2 regions of the Lutispora sp. genome follow, and region 2 is predicted to be linked to the other one. Evidence: riboswitches for the same ligand, from Rfam matches in the RefSeq annotation. Region 2 holds a riboswitch; the other holds the start of a gene.
What was found. A riboswitch is a leader RNA that binds a small molecule or an ion and turns the genes downstream of it on or off. The one in region 2 is predicted to bind thiamine pyrophosphate.
Positions count from the first base shown of each region.

Region 1: another riboswitch for thiamine pyrophosphate. It lies ahead of thiM (hydroxyethylthiazole kinase); the one in region 2 lies ahead of thiT (energy-coupled thiamine transporter ThiT).

Region 1 covers NZ_JAWLCK010000031.1:1,953-14,107, forward strand. Annotated here, with positions in the region: gene thiE (thiamine phosphate synthase) at 1-447, opposite strand, end outside; gene thiM (hydroxyethylthiazole kinase) at 434-1,258, opposite strand; TPP riboswitch at 1,354-1,462, opposite strand; gene ACESM9_RS06775 (DUF3298 and DUF4163 domain-containing protein) at 1,567-2,256, opposite strand; gene ACESM9_RS06780 (NYN domain-containing protein) at 2,400-5,039, shown strand; gene ACESM9_RS06785 (hypothetical protein) at 5,238-6,584, shown strand; gene ACESM9_RS06790 (hypothetical protein) at 6,843-8,567, shown strand; gene ACESM9_RS06795 (class I SAM-dependent methyltransferase) at 8,613-9,194, opposite strand; gene ACESM9_RS06800 (dipeptide epimerase) at 9,628-10,713, shown strand; gene ACESM9_RS06805 (transglutaminase-like domain-containing protein) at 10,884-12,155, shown strand, end outside.
Region 2 covers NZ_JAWLCK010000004.1:10,620-22,774, reverse strand. Annotated here, with positions in the region: gene ACESM9_RS01465 (cell division protein FtsA) at 1-1,216, opposite strand, end outside; gene ACESM9_RS01460 (hypothetical protein) at 1,440-1,613, shown strand; gene ACESM9_RS01455 (GNAT family N-acetyltransferase) at 1,657-2,577, opposite strand; gene ACESM9_RS01450 (fumarylacetoacetate hydrolase family protein) at 2,647-3,399, opposite strand; gene ACESM9_RS01445 (hypothetical protein) at 3,414-4,187, opposite strand; gene ACESM9_RS01440 (MFS transporter) at 4,258-5,496, opposite strand; gene ACESM9_RS01435 (helix-turn-helix domain-containing protein) at 5,514-6,047, opposite strand; gene ACESM9_RS01430 (TlpA family protein disulfide reductase) at 6,170-6,457, opposite strand; gene ACESM9_RS01425 (lipoprotein) at 6,485-6,817, opposite strand; gene ACESM9_RS01420 (4Fe-4S binding protein) at 6,771-7,631, opposite strand; gene ACESM9_RS01415 (CD1871A family CXXC motif-containing protein) at 7,654-7,788, opposite strand; gene thiT (energy-coupled thiamine transporter ThiT) at 7,952-8,590, opposite strand; TPP riboswitch at 8,674-8,774, opposite strand; gene ACESM9_RS01405 (methylated-DNA--[protein]-cysteine S-methyltransferase) at 8,808-9,326, opposite strand; gene ACESM9_RS01400 (NAD(P)-binding protein) at 9,392-12,155, opposite strand, start outside.

The sequences.
Region 1 (12,155 bases), on a different contig from region 2:
TTCAAAGGACACTGCTTCCGCATCAAGCTTGGTTGGAGTAGGAAATATGGTGCCAACACCTATGTAATCAGCACCATTTTGCTCTGCATGAATAGCTTGTTCTACCGTTTGGGCTGATACACCCAGGATTTTATCGTGGCCTATCATTTTTCTTACATCTTTTGCATCCATATCTTCTTGACCAACATGGACTCCATCAGCTCCGCAGGCTATGGCAACTTTTACATTATCATTGATTACAAAAGGTACTTTGTATTTATCAGTTATTTTCTTTATTTCTATTGCTATATGAAGAAAAGAATTATAGTCAAGGTCTTTTTCCCTCAGCTGCAAAAATGTTATTCCTGCTTTGAGGGCTTCTTCAACAGCATCGCTAAGAGAGCGATTCTTAAGCCATGAACGTTCTGTAACGGCATATAGTAGCATGGAGGATTTATCTAATTTCAATTTTCATGCCTCCTTCTAAGGTTTTAGCATCTAGCTTGCTTATTGCATCAATGAGATAGGTTCGGTAGGAAGATGTACCTGCATCATTTTTTACTACTTTGTCATAAGCTAATTCTCCACATAGCCCCATAACACAAACTGCAGCTGCAGCAGCGTCCAAATGGTTGTCTGGATTTGCGGCACAATATGCGGCTATTATTGCTGTGAGCATACATCCGGTACCACTTACCTTTGACATCATATGATGTCCGTTTCTTATAAGATAAGCCTTATTTGAATTTGCTACAATATCAATAGCACCGGTAATAACAATTATAGCTTTAGTTCTTGCACTTAATTCTTTGGCAAAAGACACTGTTTCATCCAGATTTTTCTCTGTTACTGCATCGCTTATATCGGCATCCACACCCTTTGTGGTTCCCCTTCCTTTAGAAACGGTTTTTATTTCGGAAATGTTGCCGCGTATAACAGAGAATTTAACTTCTTCTAAAAGCTTAAAGGTTGTATCTGTGCGTAGCTTTGATGCACCTGCACCAACTGGATCAAGGACTACAGGGTGAGAAAGCTCATTTGCTTTTTTGCCTGTCTTAAGCATTGTTGTAATTGTTCTTTCATTTAAGGTTCCAATATTGATGACAAGAGCATTGCATAAAGAGGTAATTTCTACCGCATCTTTTTCATCGTCGGCCATAATGGGAGAACCACCACAGGCTAATAGTGTGTTTGCCACATCATTTACTGTGACATAATTTGTGATGCAGTGGACTAAAGGTGTTTTCTCATGAACATTTTTCAGGATACCTTCAAACATATAAAAACCTCCATACATAAAATTTTAATTGGTAAATAATTTGATAATTTTTAGATACGAAAAATGGGAAGTGCCTAATAGGTACTTCCCATAAATTGTCATCCCAGTAATTTCCCTACGTTGGCATTATCCAAATCAGGTAATAAGGGTCGAAGCTGTATTCGCTTCCTCTCAGCCTGCACACAAGCTCCCCTGAGTATTTAGTTTTGCCTAAATACTAACATAATATATATTTGATTGTCAACGATATTAAAAAAAGCCAGTCATAACTCTTATTAGTCCTGACTGGCTTTGCACTTATTGCAGAATCAACATAAACATTCCGGATACCATCCAATTATACTGTAGGGGATAATAAATACTACTATGCCGGTAGCATAGGGAGCTATTTCATATTGCTGATAATAAATGGCCATACCTTCGGGAGTAAGGTAATAACTATTTGGATTGAAATTCTCAACAATCAGCTTTCTGTAATCATCAAAATATGGAGGTGTATCTGATTTCATATTTTCATCTGCCTGTCTAATAATTTCTTTTATAAGCAGCTCCTTGTAATTTGTTTCGGGTTTGAAGTAGCAATAAAGTGGAATATGTGTACCAGTGCATAATTCCCAGGTATCAGAACTTCTTATGGTATTGCCATGGGCACCGCCTGTATACTCATATTTGTCAACATAAAGACTTAAGTAACCATTTTCGTTATAAGTAATTGTATATTCCATGTAAGCTTCAAATCCGTGGAATGGAAAATCATTGGCCAGGGAATTCTTGTAGGTTTCAACGGCAAGATCATATAATTTGTTGGAAGCATACATATAATAGTCACAAATTTGTATGTTTATCTGTTGATTTATGATTGTTTCAGAAATCTGGTTATCTGGTATATTAATGACTGGGTATATGATAGTTAAGGTGAGCACATCAGTATTATCATATTTGAATGTATGTTTATATCTATTCATAGAAATATTGGCTTTGCACTTATCAAAATTCATATAAATCCCTCCATATATAATACTATGAGTTGCATTTATGAAAGATGATATATTTTCTTCCCTAAAATATATTTACGGTTTGTTAGATTCCTTTCTTATTGGTATTATATATGTATGGATATATCACGAAGGACTGAGTACTTATGAAGAAATTAGTCATTGGAATATTAGCCCATGTAGATGCTGGGAAGACAACTTTATCAGAGAGTTTGCTTTATTTAACAGGTAAAATTCGAAAATTGGGACGGGTGGACAAAAAAGACACCTATTTAGATAATTATGAGTTGGAAAGGGCAAGGGGAATAACTATTTTTTCCAAACAAGCCGTATTTGAAGTTGATGGTACACAAATAACTTTATTGGATACCCCAGGCCATGTAGATTTTTCAACAGAAATGGAGAGAACCCTCCAGGTCCTTGATTACGCTATTTTAGTAATAAGCGGAATGGATGGAATACAGGGTCATACCATGACCTTGTGGCGTTTGCTTTCCATATATAAGATTCCAGTATTTTTATTTATTAATAAAATGGACCAAGATGGAGCAGATAAAGCTAAAATAATAAGTGAGCTAAAGAAACAATTGGATGACGGTTGTATTGAATTTGGACAATATGATGAAGAAGACTTCTACGACCAATTGGCTATGTGTGATGAGTCCCTTATGGAAGCCTACCTGGAGACAGGACATATCCAAGTTTCACAAATTAAGGCTGCTGTCAAAGCTCGTAAAGTATTCCCATGCTTTTTCGGTTCAGCTTTAAAGCTGGAGGGAGTTGAAGAGTTCATCCAGGGGGTTGTAAAATATTCGGAAATACCTTCATACCCATCAGAGTTTGGTGCCAGAGTATTTAAAATAGGCAGGGATGAACAAGGAAACCGGCTTACCTATATGAAAATTACTGGCGGAATGCTTAGGACAAGGGATGTTTTAAGCAATGGAGTTTGGGAAGAAAAAGTAACCCAGATTAGAGTCTATTCAGGACAGAAATTTGAGGCTGTCAATGAGGTTGAGGCAGGATCTGTATGTGCGGTAACAGGACTAAGCCAGACAAAACCTGGTCAAGGTTTGGGGATAGAGAAAGCTTCAAATATGCCTGTTTTGGAACCTGTATTATCCTATCAGATTATACTTCCTGAGGGCTGTGACCCAAGAGTAATGATACCAAAGCTGCGCCTTTTGGAAGAGGAAGATCCGGAGCTCCATATTGTATGGGATGAGCAGCTTCAAGAGATTCAGGTGCAGATCATGGGTGAGGTGCAAACAGAGGTTTTACAAAGTCTTATAAAAAGTCGATTTGATATTGATGTATCCTTTGACTCAGGTAAGATTGTTTATAAAGAGACTATTGCAAATACAGTTGAAGGAGTAGGTCACTTCGAACCTTTGCGGCATTATGCCGAGGTTCACCTGTTGATGGAGCCTGATGAGAGAGGAAGCGGACTTCAGTTTGATGTTCAGTGCAGCGAAGATGTGCTAGGTAAGAATTGGCAAAGACTAATTCTATCCCATCTTGAAGAAAAGGTTCATAAAGGGGTTCTCACAGGGTCGGTTATTACAGATATGAAAATCACATTAGTTTCAGGCAAAGCTCACAATAAACATACACAGGGTGGTGATTTCAGAGAGGCTACCTATAGGGCAGTGCGCCAAGGTTTAATGGAAGCAGAATCTATATTGTTGGAACCCTATTATGGTTTTAAGCTTCAGGTGCCTGAAAAAATGGTAGGAAGGGCTATATCAGACGTTGATAAGATGCACGGAACATGTCAGATTTCACATATTGACGATGAGATGGCAGTTATTACTGGTACAGCTCCTGTTGCTACCATGAGAAACTACCAAAAAGAAGTGATGGCTTATACAAAAGGACAAGGCAGGCTCTTCTGCTATCTCAAGGGGTATGAGCCTTGTCATAATACGGAAGAGGTCATAGAAATGATAGGATATGACCCTGCAAGAGATGTGGAAAACCCAATAGATTCTGTTTTTTGCGCAAATGGCACCAGTTTTTTAGTTAGTTGGGATGAAGTAAAAGATTATATGCATATTGAAAGCTGCTTTCAAAGCTATAACAGCTTATTGGAAGAAACGGCTCAAAGCCAGGCTTCCTATAAGGAGGAGAAGTGGATTGGTCCAGAGGAAATTGACAAAATCCTCAATAGAACCTATAACGCAAATCAAGGGAAAAAATCTGTTTGGCAAAAGCAGAGGTCAGTTTCCCACAATTATTATAAATCCTCTGATTATAAACAGGAGTGTATAGAAAAAAAAGAAGAATACCTTCTTGTAGATGGCTATAATATCATATTTGCCTGGCCTGAGCTAAAAGAGCTTGCTGAAAGCACCATGGATGGTGCCAAAATGAAATTGCTTGATTTTCTAAGTAACTATCAGAGTATTAGAAAATGTAGGGTTATTGTGGTGTTTGACGCTTACCGGGTACAGGGACATGTTGAGGAAGTAATCGATTATGGCAATATACGTGTGGTATACACTAGAGAGGCTCAAACCGCTGATCAATATATAGAAAAGTTCGCCCATGACAATCAGAAAAAGTATAATATAACCGTTGCAACCTCAGATGGTTTGCAGCAGATTATTATAAGAGGTGCAGGATGCTCCTTGCTATCCGCTCGAGAGTTAAAAATTGAAATTGAAAGGGCTAATGAAAGAGCTATTCAGGAGTATAAAGAAAAACAAGGATTGGATTTTAATTATCTGAAGGATACATTATCTCCTGAAACTAAGGATCAAATAGATAATTTTTTTAAAAAGTAACACATAAGTAGTTATAACTCTTATGTGTTACTTTAGTTTATACCAATAATTGCTTGATTTCAAGAAATTATGCATGATATACTTAATATGGAATTAGAGTAAAATGCTATTATACCTGAATATAATAATCAAGTGCATCAGCTCTGGGGGAGAAGCTTAGAGGGAAAATGATGCATAGTAATAAAGGAGTGGAGAAAAATGAAAAAGATTCTAGTTTTGCTGGTTTTAACGTCTTTTATGATTCTAGGTGTTGTAAGCGCCGATTCAGGAAGTCTATGGTCCAAATATGTCAACATTGATAATAACTTTTCCTTCCATTACCCCAGCGGCTGGAGTGTTAGTACCAATAATTCAATAGTGGAAGCAAAAAATTCAACCACGGATGAACAATTATTGATGGTAATGATTCCTTTTGATCCATATAAGAGTCCACAGGATTTGGCCAGCGGATTTATTGACATGCTTAAGGAAGGAAACCCCAATGTCCGTGCATTTAATTGGAAAAGCCAACCTGAGACTGCGAGCATTCAAGTAATGTTTCATCTGTCTGATAATATCAATGGCAAAGAATACTCCGGTCTTGGAATGGTTATCAAGTCAGCTCAGGAAGCTTTATGGTTTTCTTACTTTGCTCCCACATCTGATTATTACCAGGTTCGCGGTTTGAATATACTTGAAGGGTTTATAAACTCTCTATCAACGGGTTCTGCTTCAAAAGACCCAAATATTGACTACAGTATCAAGATAGCCGAGAAAATTGAAAATAACTCAAAGGCGTTTATGTTTGTCCTTGAGTTTGCTCTTGGAGCTCCCTTTACACAAAGTCAGGAAAATGTGATTCTTGACGAGCTTAAGGACGGTTGGCGTTATAGGTCGGAAGAGGAACTTCAACAATATGACCTATACCCGATTATTATGGAAAGTATTTTGAAATTGGGGCAAAAAGATCTGGAAAAGCTCCGATCTGATATGGAAAAGTCTATCAGAGAATGGCTTGTTGAGACGGATCAGTCTGATCGGGCCGTGAAGATAATCAACGGTCAATTAGAAAGCCGAGGTAAAGTAGTAATTGATGGAAACCCTCCACTGACAGAAATGTCCCTGACCGCATATAGTGAGATGATCGCCTATTCAAGAATGCTTCAGCAAAATCCTCTGGCAAAGCCAGAGCAAATATCTCAAGAATCTGTAAATGAAATTAAACAACAAGTAATAGAAGTTTGGGAATCCTTTTCCACTACCGACAAAGAGGACATAGCAACATCCCCGGGGTTATGGATTTGTCTGAGAGCGATTCTTCAGAACGGTTCAGAGGAGGAACAGGATAAGGTTCGAGTTAATCTAAAGGAGCTGGGGGCTGTCACCAGTAACATAGATAATAATAGTACTGATTCGAAAACTAATAGCACTGGCGGTTCAGAGAGTAAAAAACCAATGGATATGAGTGCTCATTGGTGTCTGATGCAAATGAGGGAGATAACTTTCAATACCTATATGTGGAGCCACGGATATAATTATCTTCCAGCAACAGGAAGGATGTGGTAATGAAAAAGCATGTATTTCAGCAAATTTGAAATACATGCTTTTTTAATTTGACAGGGGAAAAAGGTGATTTTTGTAAGGGATACTTATAATGAACTATAACTATTATTGAATGAAGCGGCGCAAAAACACATATATGGAGAGCAATATTTCTATAGGCTTTTGATAATATCTATGAATTAACTTTATACTATTGGAAACTATAGAAGATATATACGAAGATTTTTAAATACAAATTTTAACAGTGAAAAGGTGATGTAAATGAGCGATACAATGGGTACCATTTCTTTTGAAAAAATGTTGGAAGTGTGTCTTGAGGATTATTATACAAAGAAGAAAATCTATGAAATCGAAGAGAAATACTTCTTCAGACAAAAGAATAAAGGCATGGAAATGGTTTTTAACAATGAATATTTGAGTACGCCAATAGGCCCAGCCGCTGGACCCCATACCCAACTAGCACAGAATATTTTGGCCGCATATTTAACAGGTTCTAGGTTTTTTGAGCTTAAAACCGTCCAGGTTATAGATGGAAAGGAAATGCAGGAAATGGTAATTAAGCCGTGCATTGAGGCAAGAAATGTAGGCTATAATGTTGAATGGTCAACCGAATTAACTGTAGAAGATGCTAAAGCTGAATATATAAAGGCATCAGTACTGCTGCAGGTATTTGCCAAAGAGCTGGGCATATCCGACAGTAAAGACTTTATGTTTAATATCAGCGTAGGCTATGATTTAAAAGGAATAAAATCAAAAAAAATATCGGATTTTATTGATGACATAAAAGATGCAAAAAACACCGAAGCTTTTAAAGAATGTATTGATGTGCTCAAGAAGAATATAGGAAAGTTTAAAAATTTTAAAAATGATGATATAGATAAAATTACTTCTAATATATCCAATATGGTTACCGTATCAACAATGCACGGCAGCAAGCCTGAAGAAACATTGGATATTGGTACTTACCTCATTGCTGAGAAGAAACTGAATACATTTATTAAACTAAACCCTACTTTGTTGGGGTATGAAAATGTCCGAAGTATTTTGGATAATCTGGGTTATGAGGATGTAGTAATTAGAAAGGAAGACTTTGACAACGATTTGAAATTTGACAATGCTGTCCAGCTTATAACAGAATTGATGAAGATGGGAAAAGAAAATGGAGTGTCTGTAGGAATTAAATTAACCAACACTTTGCCTGTATGCAATTCAAGGAATATATTGCCGGGGGAAAGCATGTACTTGTCAGGAAAACCATTGTATCCTATTGCACTGGGAGTGGCAGAAAAGTTTGCAGAGAGGTTTAATGGCGATATTCATATCTCCATGTCAGGGGGAATTGATAAAAACAACATAGCGAGTGTGCTAAAAACAGGAGTTGCCCCTGTTACATTTTCAACTATACTTCTTAAACCCAGAGGTTTTATAAATACAAAAGATATAATGGCGAGAATAAAAGATGAGGAATTCTCCTTTGGCAGTTTGGATGTAGAGGCTTTGAAGGAGCTAGCATTGGTTTCAAAAAATGATGCAGCATATAAAAATAAAGGGGATAATAAAATACTCTCTGATACGTTGCCAACCTATGATTGTTTTGAGAAGAATTGTGGTATCTGTGTGGATGTATGCCCCAACAGAGCTAATATAAAGCTATTTGATGAGACCTTTGGTTCCGCGTACCAAATTGTCCATATTGAAAACAGATGTTATGAATGTGGCAACTGCCATACTTTCTGTACAAGAGGCGGATATCCATATTTTAAGAAGGTCACATTATTTCCGACTGCGGAAGAATTTCGTAATTCCAAGAATGCAGGTATTCTCAGAATTGGGGATAACAAATTCCAGATAAGGGACGAGACAGGGAAGGAATATGTTTATGATTATAATCCAGGTGAAGGGCAAGAAGGGAAAAGAGAAATCGAAAGAATGGTTATTACCTTAATGAGAGATTTTCCTTATCTAATGGATTATGGCAATGTGTGATATTGTGCAAATAGGAATAAGGAGTATATTGTAACATAAATTATGTTAATTAGGAGATGCCAAGAACATAATCTTGTTATAAAATAATAGCTGATTATACCTTTTGATAACTTTTGTATTATAATCAGATTTTTTAAATATGTTTAAATATTCCTCTTCACATCTGATATATCTTCCTTTATCAAGTTTAGACATACACCAGTTTTGGAACCTTGCTTTTTCAAAAAAGCAGGGTTCTACTACTATTATGCTTCCCTCTGGCTTTAATACTTTACGAAATTCCTTAAGATAACCGAATAATGATTCTGAAGGGATATGGTGAAGTACCGATAAAATCAGAACATGATCTATGGAATTTGGCGGCAATGGAAGTATATGGTCTTCAATTGCCATAAATTTGTGACTTGGATATAGCTTTTTAGCATACTCTATTCTTTTACTATCACAGTCAATTCCAACATAAGTTGATGGTTTAAACAAATATGAACTGGAACCAATACCGCATCCAAAATCAAGGACTTTTTTACCTTTAAAGTTTATGCAATCATTAAACATGGCATTATAAAACATATTTGAGAACCATTTAGGTCGTACAAGAATATGATAAAATTCTGGGGATAATTCCATAGGATTAACCTCCGTTAAAGATATAGTACAAAAATAGGATGCTACAAAAACTTGTAGATTATTATTAGATTTTTATGAGTAGGTTGATTTTTAATGATAGTATAATAAATTGCAGGAACAATCTTTGGTGTTTGAATTGTTCAAAGTTTTTGTAAAATCAAACTTGTTACACTACTTAGTATTGACACTCAAATATTATTAAATTATAATTATTTTGTAGGAATATGAAGGATAGCATTATTAATCAGTATTTTTACTATTAAACTGCTTTGTTTATGTGATAGAGGTATTCCCTGTATCGGAATAAACAAAACCCAGTAAGAGGCCATGAAACAAGGGCTTTTTGCTGGGTTTTATGTTGTCAAGTATAAGCAGGGTGATAAATAAAAATTGAAAAGTATGAGCATGCAAAAAAAATGTGAGGTGAAATAGAATGAAAATTACTGATATTCGTTTAGGGATGATTTCTGTTCCACTTATTGTTCCGTTTAAAACAGCGTTGCGTTCGGTAAACAGTGTAGAAGATGTTGTCATTGAAATTCACACAGATACGGGACATGTTGGATATGGTGAGGCTCCTCCTACGGGAGCAATAACCGGTGATACTACAGGTGCTATAATAGGCGCAATAAATGACCATATCAAAAAGGTTCTTATAGGGCGAGATGTAGACGATTTTGAAAATATTATAAAGGCTATGAATGGAAGCATTGTTAAAAATACCAGTGCAAAAGCAGCTGCAGATATGGCCCTTTGGGATCTTTATGGTCAGCTATACAATATCCCAGTATATAAAATGCTAGGTGGAAGCAGAAAGAGTATAGAAACCGACATAACTATCAGTGTTAATTCACCTGAGGAGATGGCCCGTGATGCTGTAAGCGCTATTAAGCGCGGTTATAACTGCTTGAAAGTCAAAGTTGGAAGTAATCCTGAACTGGATGTTGCAAGACTGTCTGCTGTTCGTGAAGTTGCACCGGATGTTCTCATTCGTATAGATGCGAATCAAGCCTGGTCACCAAAGCAGGCTGTTCGTATTTTGAATCAAATGCAGGAGAAGGGTTTAGACATTGAATTTGTTGAACAGCCTGTAAAGGGTCATGATTTCGAAGGCCTTAAATATGTAACTCAGAATTCATATGTGCCAGTAATGGCTGATGAAAGTGTATTTTCACCGCTGGATGCTCTAAAAATCATGCAGATGAGAGCTGCAGATCTCATCAACATAAAGCTTATGAAATGTGGAGGCATTACCAATGCACTACAAATCGCTTCAGCTGCTGAGATTTACGGAATAGAATGCATGATTGGCTGCATGCTGGAGGCAAAGATAAGCGTTAATGCAGCAGTACATTTGGCTTGTGCAAAGCAGATAATCACAAAGGTTGATCTTGATGGTCCTGTTCTTTGCAGTGAAGATCCAATCATTGGTGGTGCAGTGTTTAACGAAAAGGATATCACAGTAAGCGATGAGCCTGGACTAGGAATAAAGGGTATCGAAAAAATCAGATATATCTAAAGCGCAACTATATATCAACATTCACTTGAGCCACCGTTTTGGAATAGTAGAAACGGTGGCTTAATTCCAATATGTATTCGACCAGTATTGAATTATGTCTTGTTCAACAAGTCTAGAAAGTATGTTAGTATATGTATTGAGAGGGAAATAATTCTAAGGAGGCCACTAGCATGTATATAAATGATAATTTTAAATACCTTAGTATTGGTCTTTCAGATGATATATTAAGGCGTAAACTCTATGGAGATTTTGAAGGTGCTATTCGTTTATTGGATATGAAGCTGGAAGCGGAGAATATTCCTGAGTCATTCAAAAACTGCCTCAAAGTACAGCGCGAGATCATGCTTCGTCTACCGGATGATTATCCTCTGACAAAGGAAGAAGCCCTAGACATTATATATAAGCATATTCCAGACTTTACCGAAGAGGAATTTGCAAAACTTGAAGATGAAGGAAGAATAGGCTGGATATATATAAAGGGTGAACCTCATTACTTCAACCGATTTTTTGAAACATTATGCAAAACAGATGCCACCTTTGCGAAACGAGCAGGTATCAAAACACTCGAAATGGAAAGTTATATAAATGGTGAGCCAATAAAGGACTACTCTATGAGAGTAATGAGAGACAAAGGCAAAATGACAAATCAAATTCGCTGCCGGGCATCTGTGCGTATCAAAGATGAATATTTTGAAAAGGGTAAACAGGTTCGTGTGCACTTGCCGATCCCATGCGCCTGTGAGCAACAAAGGGATATAAAGATTGAGAAAATATATCCAGAGAATGGCTTCATCGCTCCTGAGGATGCACCCCAGCGTACAATTTGCTGGGAAGAAATAATGGAGGAGAATCATGAGTTTTCTGTTGAATTCTCATACATACATACTGCAAAATATCATGATATATCCAAAATTATGCCCTCGGAACAACAGCCTACCTTTGATACAGATGAATTGCCACCACACATAATATTTACTCCTTATATCCGTGAGTTGGTTAATACGCTTACAAGAGGCATAAATAATCCTCTTGAGAAGGCTAGAAACTTCTATGACTTTATAACCAAAAATGTAAAGTATTCCTTTATGCCGGCATACTTTGGGCTTGAAAACATAGCAGATAGCTGTGCTCGAAATCTTGTAGGAGATTGTGGTGTGCAGGCACTGCTCTTCATAACCATGTGCCGATGTGCCGGAATACCCGCACGCTGGCAAAGCGGATGGATAGTTGAGCCAGAATTCTGTGGAGCTCACGATTGGGCTATGTTCTATGTAGAACCTTACGGTTGGTTGTATGCTGACCCTTCCTTTGGAGGTGGTGCTGTGAGAGAAGGCAATGAAGCTCGAAGACAGCATTACTTTGGGAGCTTGGATCCTTATCGCATGGTTGCAAACTCAGAGTTTCAAGCAGAGTTTACTGTACCAAAAAATCATTGGAGGGCA
Region 2 (12,155 bases):
TTGTATTCAGCAGCTTTACAGGTTTGTCATTGACCACTAAGTGTATAAAGTCATTTTTTCTTATGTTTCGTGCTGATACTCCAATGCCTATTGGTGTAATGAATTCAGGTCCTGTAACCTTTTTGGAGTTAAAAATTACCTCCTTGATTATATCAGTTTTCCTTACTCCTACTCTATCCTTCTGAAGTCCTAGAATCTCAGCCATATAATCTGCCAGCTTGGGAGTACAGCTTCCGCCTCCTATGAGAAAAACAGCGCTAGGAGGCTTGGCATTATATTCGATTATTTTATCACATATTTGTGCTGCCAAATCTCTTACGGCAGGTTCTATAGTTTTTATCACTTCCTCTGCCTTCACCTGATGCTTAATCCCCATGATATCCTTAAACTTTATATTAGTCTTTTTTGACAAGCTTAGCTTTACTTTTTCTGCTGTATCGAAGTCCAATAGATAATTCTCAGCTATTTTCTCAGTGATCTCATCTCCTGCAGTGGGGACCATGGCAAATGCAAATATTGTACCGTCCTTTGTCAAGGCAATGTCTGATGTGCCTGCTCCCACATCCACTAAGGCAATATTCAGAAGCCTCAAGTTATCCTGTATCGCTACATCCATTGCGGCTATAGGTTCCAGCGTCATATTATATATGGATAAGCCTGATTGCTTTATCACTGTTTGAAGGCTGTCTATTACCGTTTTTGGCAAAAAGGTTGCTATAACTTCCACACCCATATTTCTCCCACGCTGGCCTTCCAAATTGCCTATAATAGTATGGTTTAGATAGTAATTAGTTACTGCGTATCCCACACAATAGTATTCCTCGTTTTCGATGCTATCTGATTTTTTCATCTCTTTTTGGGCTTTTTGAATAGCTTCGATTTCCAGGCTTACAATCATATCTCTATCGATATATGTGAGAGGTTCGATTTCTCGTGAAATCTCTATCTTATATGTTTTTAAACTTCTCCCCGCTGCGGCTACAGATACTTTTTCCAGCCTTGTATTCAATCTCTTTTCCAGCTTTTCTTTAACATTTATCACCGACTCAGTCACTAAATTAATATCATGCACCTGTCCATCATACATAGCCCTTTTTTTGTGTTCTTCTACTTCAAAATCTGCTATTTCAAATACATCACCACGAAAAAACCCAACTATGCCTACAATGGTTCTAGTACCAATGTCCAGAGAAAAAAACAGCTCTTCTTTGCCCATATTACCACCTTAATTCATAATAAAAATTACTTTAACAAAAAAATGCAATTAAACTATAATTCTATATAAAAATCTATAATCCTTCTATTTTCGACTAATCCTATTGAACTCATAAATAGCAAGATTAAAAATAAATTCTACAATTTGCATGTTTTATTTGTATAAAAAAACATAAGCTAAATATTGAACACATCAGATTCAAATCTGAAAGGAAGTGACTTTTATGCTCCAAAGAAGGCGTAATCTTATGCGAATGGGTACCATGGGAGCTATAGGTGGCTTGGTGCTGCTGCCCATTTTTAGCGGAAAAGTAAGAAAAAAAATAACTAGAACAGGCAGAAATGCCTTCTTTAGAATCAATGACATGATACAAGATATGATAGACATGAGAAAATGAATGGTATAAAAAACTCAGGTCCTTAATAGGCCCTGAGTTTTCTTCAATCTTTCCCAAACTCTCTGATAAATTCGCTTTTTAATGCTCCCATCAGGATTTCATCATAAAAGGTTCCATCTATAAAGGCGGATTTTCTAGTCCTTCCTTCATATTTGAATCCACATTTCAAATAACACTTTGATGCTCTTTCATTGTATTCATAAAGCTTTAATGAAACTCTGAATATATCCAGCTCATAGAAAGCATAACGCAATAATGTTTTTATAGCGTCTTTTCCATAGCCCTTTCCCCAATAATCCCTGTCTCCAATTCGTATGCCAAGCTTGCAGCTTTGGTCCATTTCGTTGAAATCATACAACTGTATAGTGCCTATAGGTTTTCCTTCATCTATGGTTTCTATAATTAGATTCATAGGATCATATCCAAAACCTTTTAAAAGATTCATCCTTAATTGGGTTGTACCAAGCTTGCCCTCAGTCCAACCTGCCAATTTGTTAAGTTCCTCGTCATTGTACCAGTTGTGAAGATAGAATAAATCCTTCTCACAACCTTGCCTCAATATTACTTTATTACCCTTCAGGTAATCACCCTCCGGATACTTCTTAGTTATTTTAACTGAAGAAAAAAGGGAGGGTACAAATTTGAGAAGTTTGTATGGCTTAGAAGCATATAGGCTTTTATTAGCCAGTACATCATCGAAGATAGATTTCTGTACTTTAAATCTCACGCTTACCTTGCTGTCCAGCCCTTCTTTCACTATGTTTCCCTCATTGGTAGTATATATGGTATAGTTTCCTATAATTTTATTATCTTCAATAATGGATAAACCGAAGTTGCCTGAAGAATGAAACAGTATTTTGGAAATAAAAAGTTTGAAAACCGGGTATCGTTTAAAAAATACATAGTATAAATGGGAAATATCATCTGCAAAGGTTTTAATATAATTTGACCTCAAGGCACTCATCATAATACTCTCCCTCAAATAAGAATGAATTAAACATAATTATATCATATTTTTACAATTTCTTCATTATCAGCGAACATAATTCTTTAGTGTCCCTACATTTTCTATTCTCACCTGTACTATATCTCCTTCATTAAGAGGGCCTACGCCAGAAGGAGTGCCTGTAGCAATTATATCTCCCGGATATAATGTCATTATTTGACTTATAAAGCTCACCATTTCACCCACATTGAATATAAAATCAGATGTGTTGGATTTTTGCTTGGTTTCTCCGTTCAATAGCAGTTCAATATCAAGATTATCATAGTTTAGATCTGTGACAATACTTGGACCAAAGGGAGCAAAGGTATCAAAGGATTTTGCTCTAGTCCATTGTCCATCCTTTTTCTGCAGATCTCTGGCTGTCACATCATTAAAGCAGGTTGCACCTAGTATATAATCATATGCCTCTTCAGGTTTAATATCCTTCCCTGCTTTTCCAATTACCAAACCTAGCTCTGCTTCATAATCAACCTGCTTTGATATTTCTGGCCTGATTATTTCTCCCCTATGAGCCAATGCGGATGTAGGCGGCTTTAGAAATAATACAGGCTCTTCAGGCAGTGTCATATTCATTTCCTGAGCATGGGATCTGTAATTCAATCCTACACAAATTATTTTGGAAGGTGCGCAAGGAGTCAAAAAATCTATCTCTGTAATATCATAAAAAGAATCTGTTACTTCATAATCTTCGAAAATATCCCCGTTGATTACTTTTACTTTATTTCCTTCCCAGGAGCCGTATGCTACAAAATCATCTTTTTTAAATCTTATAAAATTCATAATGCTTTTCCTCCTTATATGCTTATTGCTGCCTCCAACAGTATTTCCGGCAGCATCAATGCTGTATCCCTATAGTGTTTATCATCATCTTCTTCTATTCCTTCAAAAAGACTCCTTTGCTTCAAGGGCAAATCGCTTATTGTAATGAGGGCAGCTGCGTTGCGACCTATGGCCTTTGAAGCTGTAAACACTGCCGATACTTCCATTTCAACTGCATCGCAACCTTTTTTTATCATAAAATCAAAGCTTCTCTTATTTTCCCCTAGTATGGAATCAATTGAAAAAATTCTACCTCTATGTACCGATACTCCTAGGGAATGTGCTGTTATCATGGCCTTTTGAAATATAACATTAGCTAAATCAGTGCTCCCGGATACAATATTGCCGAAGCAATCTGTGTATATATCATTGGAGTGGTATCTGGAAAAACCTTCGCCTATGACTGCGTCACTGCATACTAAAATATCGCCAAAATTCAACTTTTTGCTTATTGCTCCTGCAGAGCCTGAGAAAAATATGTTCTCACACTCAGAATATCCTAAGGCTATAACACAATCACCAGTCATGGGTGCACCTATACCACTGCTTATAACAGTTACTGGATTCCCCTTATATAGCATGGTGACTCCCTTATACCATCCTTTGAATTCTCTAACTATGCTTTCAGCTCTCTCCGTAAAACCGGACAAAGGCCATACGGGACTAATGATTACGCTCTTTGAAATATCTCCTATAGAACATCCAAAATGCTTTTCGATCATCACTTCTTTTTTTATGTTCTCATACATCAGCATCCCTCCGATTCTAATTATAGCAAAGATTTCTACAATACACTATAATATGATGGACTCTTACTCATTAATCCTTCCTGAACTCTCTTATAAATAGCGGAGGAATTGCAACAAGAATAATTAAAATCCCTACAAACTTAAAAGTCGTAAGTACATTTATACCATATGACATTATACCTGATACAGCATAACCCAAAGGCAGTCCTAACAGAGATAAAGTTGAAGCTGTTGAAGATACTCTACCCATCTTATCTACAGGAGTTGATTCCTGCATTAGAGTAGTTGCTCCACCACTTATAACAGGTATAAAGGCCCCTCCAACGACTGCTGCAACACAAGCCAGCTGCACATTGCTTATAAATCCGAATAACATCATGCCTGCACCTAAACCTATAAAACCTATTATCACTAATGTGCTCTTTTTAAATCTATGCCCAATCTGTCCTATGATAAGGGATCCTGCTACCATTCCAATAGTAAATGACATAAGTATTAAGCTCATTCCTTTCTCTCCTGCCATCAGTATTTTGTCCGAGTACTCAGGCATAAGCACATTAAAGGGAGCCAGCACCAGATTTACCAAACATGCCATAGTCAAAGATACCATTAATACCACATTGCTCTTTATAACAGTTAAACCTTCAACAAATTCATAATAAAATTGCTTAATATTTAAAGGTATGTTCTTACTACTTGAAATTTTAATTTTTGCAATAATTGCCGTAAACGATGATATCAAGAATGTTACGGAATCTATCAATATTGCTACTCCGATACCTAAATATCCCATAACTATAGCTGCAATGGCGGTACCTGCTATTTCTGCTAACGATGACGAAGCTTGCCGAAGGGAGTTAGCAGTAAGATAATGTTTTTTATCGACTAAAACCTGCATAACCGATGCCCTGGCAGGACTCGAGAAAACCTCACAAGATGAATTTATAAATGTGAAAACATATAAATGCCAAAGACTAATCATATCCCACATATAAAGGAATGCCATCATAGCCGTGCTAAAGCCTCGCAGTAAGTCTGTTATAATCATAACCTTTTTCTTATCCATCCTGTCAACTAAAACTCCTGCCATCATACCAAACAATACAGCCGGTGCTGCATTAACCGCCATAACAGTACCCATCATCAATGTAGAACCTGTCATCTCATATACCATCCAAAGAAATGCTATACTATCTATGGCATCACCAAACCTGGATACTGTATTTCCCACCCATATTTTAATAAAATCTTTATACTTCAGCAGCGCCTTATATCCTTTTTCTTCTGTGGTAACCACATTTAAATCCATCACTTAACCCCCAAATCTTAATCATATTTTTTAAACACTCCGATTATGTAGGTATAAGCTTTCGTATTTTTTCTCTTGCTGCTCCTTTCTATTAACTCTTCTAACTTTTTCTTCAACTCATCAAACTCTTCATAGGTCAGATTAAGTATCCCATAATTCAATATTTCTTTGTCATCATCATGCCTTTTGGTCAAATAATTTTTAAAATCCTCTGATGCATTTTTAAACATAGTTTCCCTTAAGTTCTCTATCTGATCTTTCCAACCATCTTCTTTGGCAACTACCTTTTCCACCCTAAATCTTTCCGCAGTAGGAAAATAGTATTTTTCAACGATGCCTGCCTTTTCTTTTTTATCCACTATTTCCAAAACACCTATTCTCTCTAACTCCTTAACATGATAATGCACCTTGGAAGGAACTTCTCCAAGTCTGTCTGCAAGCTGCTTAACAGTTAAAGGTTCTTCGTCCAATGCAAAAAGTATCTTCATCCTGAAAGGATCAGTAAATACCTTTATTTCTTCCAATGAAGTAAGAACTTTTTCCTTTTCCATAAACTCCTCCAAAAATAATTTAATAATATATTTGTTTTTATCGTTAAAATTTATTTTATTATATAATTTAATTTTATTATATGCCTACAGATAATTTTGTCAACAAAAAAGGCTTGTAATAATTACAAGCCTTTCAATGCATCATCTATCAGTTTTGAGAATTCCTCTGTGGAGCGTGCTCCTGCTATTATTTCCCCTACCATCTCTCCTTTGCTGTTGACTATCAATGTGGTAGGAACATACATTATCTGATCCAAGAAACCTTCTATTAAACTCTCAGTAGTTATTATGTTCTTATACTTGCCACCTGTTTGTTCCAATATCTTTTTAGCAGCATCAACTTCATTATCTGCCAGTATGGCTAAGACTCTAACACCTTTATCGGAATACTTTTTATCTATTTCCTGCAACGCAGGAATTTCTGTTATACAGGATGGTCAGGTTGTAGTCCATACATTTACAACTGTCAGCTTATTATCAGCAAAAAAATCGTTTGTAATCTCGTTGCCATCAAAATCCTGGGATGAAAAATCAGGTATCCTGTATGCTACATCTTCCGAAGAAGTGCTTTCATCAGGGTTTTCTTTCTCATCGCTGCCAGGACTTTCTTGGGGTTCCGGCTTTGAAGTCTCCACATCCTCTTTAGCCGGTTCTATGGTTTCTTGGAGCTTTTCTTCTTGTTGTGGTTCTTCTACAGGTGTTTTATTTCCGCATGCTGAGATGCTAATGACTATTATCAGCACCACAGCTAGCATCCAGAATTTTTTCATGGTTTAATCTTCCTTTCTTTTCAGAGATAAATCCAGATTTTATTGCTTTTGTAGGGCATCTGTCTACACATTTGCCGCATCTTACACACTCAGGGCTGTTGGCGTTCTCATATATTTTGATGTCTACAGGGCAGTTTTTGTTGCACACATTGCATTTTGTACATTTGGTCCCATCAACACTCATCCTGTAGAAGCTTACAGAGTTAAATAATGAATATATGGCACCTAAAGGACATACTGCTCTGCAAAAGGGTCTTGATATTAATATTGAAAATATTATTGTTACTGTCAGGAGCATAAGCTTCCAGTAATACATGATGCCTATAGCACCTCGTAGAGCGGCATTCTTGATTGTAAGGGGTATGCCTGCCTCCAGAGTGCCTGCGGGGCATATGTACTTGCAAAAATAGGGCAAGCCTATTCCTACTTCATTGGTAAAAAATGCAGGTAAAAGCAAAACAAAAACTACCAGGAAAAAGTATTTAACCTTATTTAGTATTTTGGGCATTTTAAACTTTTTGGAAGGAATCTTATACAAAAGCTCCTGGAAGAATCCAAAGGGGCATAACCATCCGCATACCAGCCTTCCTCCAATTGTGCCTACAAGCATCAAAAAACCTATTACATATAGTGATACTTGATGCTTCAACCCTGCTGCCACAGACTGTAGTGAACCTATGGGGCAGGAAGTATAGGCACCGGGGCAGGAATAGCAATTAAGGCCTGGAAAACAAACTGATTTCAACTTCCCCCTATATATAGTTCCTTTTGCAAAGCCTTCCATATAGCCATTGCCAATAATGGTGGATGCCAATTGGGCAATCCTCCTCTTTATCCTAGCCAATTCCTATACACTCCAAACAGATATTTATTGCTTTCTGCAGCACTTCCTTTACTTCCCCTCTGTAAACTCCCATCGCAATTAATACAAAAGACATGAGCAATAATATATATTTTGTCTTTTCTTTCATAATGTTAACCTCCGAACTAAACAATAATAAATATTATTAACATTATACCAAATATATTCGGAATGCCAATGATTTTTAAGGAGTATAAATAAGGGCTGAAGCCTTTAACCCACGGACTTCAACCCTTTAGCCCAATTTGACTAAATTTTATCCCACTTGTTTTTTATGCTATGGCGTTTCTTCTAAGCTTCTCTATAGCAGCTTTAAACTGGGGTATCAATGCTATAACCAAGCAGATTGCTGTTTCGACCCCAATCAGCAAGAAATTTACAGTAAATGAATACCATATGGGGTTCATGCCCTCCGGTGCATACATTCCAAAGAATACAAAGCCGGAAATGAAATGTGCAAAGAATCTCCCAAAACCTCCTATTACAACACTGACAGGCAGATGTTTTCTGTTCAGTCCTGCAAGGCCCATGGCAGCAAAGGCAATAGGATAATCAAGGAGAACCTGTGCCCAATGCACCACATAGGGGTCTTGAATAAACTGAAGAAATCCATAGGCTATACCTGCAACAATACCAGCCCGTGCCCCAAATATATAAGCAAATATGAACATGGGCAGCATACTTCCAGGGGTTATAGAACCTCCCTGAGGCCAATGATAAATCCTTATATAAGATAATACAAAGGACATTGCTATACAAAGGCCGCCATATACAAGAATTTTTGTATTAGTTTTTTTGTTTCTAGCTGAGTAAGCCAAAAGCAGTGAAACTCCAAGAAGAGCCACTAGTATGAGAATAGTGGTCCCTTTCAGCTCTTTAAACTCCTCAAACATTTGAGTCAGATAACTCATAAAAATACCTCCTTTTTGATATGTCCTCGGAGGAGACGATTAAATACAAAAAACCGCAACGAGCGTTGCGGCTATGATAAATCATTTAACCGAAACCGCTTCCCTTCGTTAGGATTAACTACACAGGTTCCAAGGGTCAGTGACTTAAGCCACCCTCTCAGCACAAGCTCCCCTAGCGGACATTATCTATTAAATTCAAGTATAATATACTACTTATTTATATGAGTGTCAAGGAGGTTGGGAAATTATTCCTTATGTATTTTATATCCCCATATTCTATTCCTTCTATCTCAAACAGTTTTCTCTGCACATCAAGCCCTGCAGAATAATTGGATATCCTTCTTCCCATTCTGATAACCCTATGGCATGGCACTATTATTGGGATAGGATTTGCCTTGTTTGCTGTTCCTACAGCACGGCTATATTGTTTTCCTCCCAAAGCTTCTGCAACCTGGGCATAGGTACGAAGCTCACCGTAGGGTATTTTCAATAACTCGCCCCATACCTTCTTCTGAAACTCGCTACCCTGCAAGTCCAGCTTAACGGTAAATGTTCTGCGTTTGCCTTCAAAATACTCTTCAAGTTCCTTTTTAGCTTGCCTTATATGCTCATCTTCTCTTTCTTCACATTCGCATACTGGTTTTTTATCTTCTCTCAAGTTTAAAGCCATTATGCCCTTCCCAGATGATTGCAAATATATTCTCCCTACAGGAGAATCCATATAGGATATGTACATAATCAAAACCTCCTAATGCAGAAATGCCGGCATCATCATGATGCCGGCAACTTATCTGATTGATACTATAGAGATTTTATCACATCAAGATTAGTTTTTCCAGTCTTAGGTTCCAGAGCTTTGTTTAGCTTCTGGACTCTTCCTTCGCTGTTGGTATATGTGCCTTCTGTTTCCGCAAAGCTGTTCAATGGAAGGACCACATCAGCTAATTTTGCTGTTTCAGTGAGGAACATATCACATACTGCAAGGAAGCCTGTTTCTTTAAGGGATTTTTCAGCTTCTACATTTTCAATTCCTATTGGATCTTCACCATATATCAATACTGCCTTATCCTTCAAGCTGCATTCATCTGCTTTGAAAGCTTTAACGCCTTCATTGATCAAGCCTAAGCTGTTAGGCTTATTCTGCATCAGCAGTATGTTCTGTGCACCTAGACCTGAAGCTTTCGCAAGTTCTGCAGCAGCCTTGGCTTCAGCATAGCCTGCAGCACCGCCGATTATGATCAATGGGTTGGCTTCAACCTTAAGCTTGCCATCCAGTGTTGCAGCCACTTCAGCTAATTTCTCGTCTTTAACTGCTTTTGTCAAGGCTTCAGTATACTCTCTAACCTTATTATCATCTACTCTAACAACCATCTTAGCAAATTTGTCAAGCTTAGATGATGCTTGGCTTACCATTACCAGTACAGCACCCTTTTCAGATGCTGCTTTAACCTTAAGTGCCGCTACAGGGTTTTCTTCCTTTATATCAAAGCCTAGGCATAGGATTAGATCAGCATTATCTATATCTTCATAGGTAGCATTCTTGTAATCCTTGCCGAAAACCTCCTGTAAGCCATAAGCCGCATCCTTCAACTCAAAGCTATATGCTTCTTTGAAGCGTTTCATCAATTCCGCTGCTTCTTCATTGGTAGCTTTCTCAGATACAATGGCTACTGCTGTTTCTGCTTTCATATTCTCTGCCACTATCTTTAAAGCTTCTTCCCAAGTGCTTTCTACCAGCTTATCATCTTTCCTTACCATTGGTTTTAAGAGCCTGTCAGGTGAATTGATAAAGCTGTTTTGGAATCTTCCCTTTTCGCACAAGTTTCCGTTGTTTACTCCCAATCCTGCTTCTGAAGTAGCCCTTACGAATACATCTCCCGCTGTATTAAGTTTCAATGTGCAGCCAGTACCGCAGTGGTTGCATATAGTTTCTGTAGTTTTCTCTGCAAAAGGTCCTGGTTTTGGAAGCTCAACCTTCTCTGTCAAAGCTCCTACAGGGCATGTAGATACGCACTGACCGCAGGACTCGCATCTGCTGTCTTCACCAAAGGGTTTGCCAAAGGAAGGTTCAATTGTAGTATTATATCCTCTTGAAATAAAGCCCAAAGCTCCTGCTCCCTGTACTTCAAGGCATATTCTTACACATCTTCCGCACATTATACATTTATTTTTGTCTCTGCTGATGAATGGATGGCTTTCATCTATAGGATGCTTTGTGATTGCTCCTGCCAATCTGTCCTGTTTAGCTCCATATATTGTAGCGAATTCTCTCAGTTTGCATTCATTAACATCCTTGCATCCACAAGACAAGCATCTCTGTGCTTCTGCCTTCGCCTGCTCTTCAGTAAAGCCCAGCTCAACTTCTTTGAAATTGTGCTTTCTTTCTTCCTTATTGAGCATTGGCATTTTCATTTTTTCTTTCTTTTCATATTGCTCGAATTCTTTTTTATCCATATCTTCAAGCTTTTCTGCTTTCACATGGTTATACAACTCAGGAAGCTTCTCGATAATCTTCTTGCCTCTTAGATATTGATCCATGGAATAAGCAGCTCTTCTTCCTGCAGCTATTGCTTTGATAGCAGTCTGAGGACCTGTTACCACATCTCCGCCAGCAAATACACCTTCAATATTTGTAGTTAATAAATCCTCATCAACAACTAATCTATTTCTGTTTACTTCAAGCTTGAAGTTTTCATTTATAAAGCTCAAGTCCTGAGTCTGTCCTATAGCCCCTATTACATAATCTGCAGGCATCTGGAATTCTGAGCCAGGTATTTCTATAGGTCTTCTTCTGCCTGATGCATCCGGCTCTCCCAGTTCCATCCTTATGAACTCAATATATATTGGTTTTCCTGCTTCGCTAACAATTTTCTTAGGAGCAATCAGGAATTCAAATTCCACTCCTTCATATTCAGCTTCTTCTATTTCCATTTCATGGGCAGGCATTTCCTTCTTAGTTCTTCTGTAAGCAATTGTAACCTTTTCTGCTCCAAGCCTTAAGGCAGTTCTTGAAGCATCTATGGCAGTATTACCGCCACCAATAACCACTACATGCTTGCCTGATAGATCAATATTGTGGCCTAAGCCTACTCTGCCCAAAAAGTCCACACCGGAGTATACTCCCATAGGACATGCTTCTCCCTCGCAACCTATAGGCTGCCCAACCTGTGAACCTACACCTAAGAATATGGCATCATATCCATCCTTCTTCAGGCTTTCATAGGTTACATCCACTCCAAAGGTTTTTTCATATTGTATCTCAACACCTAATTCCTTTATAGTGTCTATTTCCTTATCCAAAGTAGCCTTTGGCATTCTGTATTCTGGGATACCGTATCTCAGCATTCCGCCGCCTTTTGGCCATCTTTCGAATATGGTTACATCATGTCCTTCCTTTGCAAGATAGAAGGCACAGGAAAGCCCGGCAGGTCCTGCTCCAATAACGGCTGCTTTCTTGCCTGTTGAAGGCTTCTTGTAGGGCACATAGTGGTTTCCGCTGTTTAGATCATAATCAGCAGCAAATCTCTTAAGATAATCTATTCCTACCCTTTCATCAACCAGATTT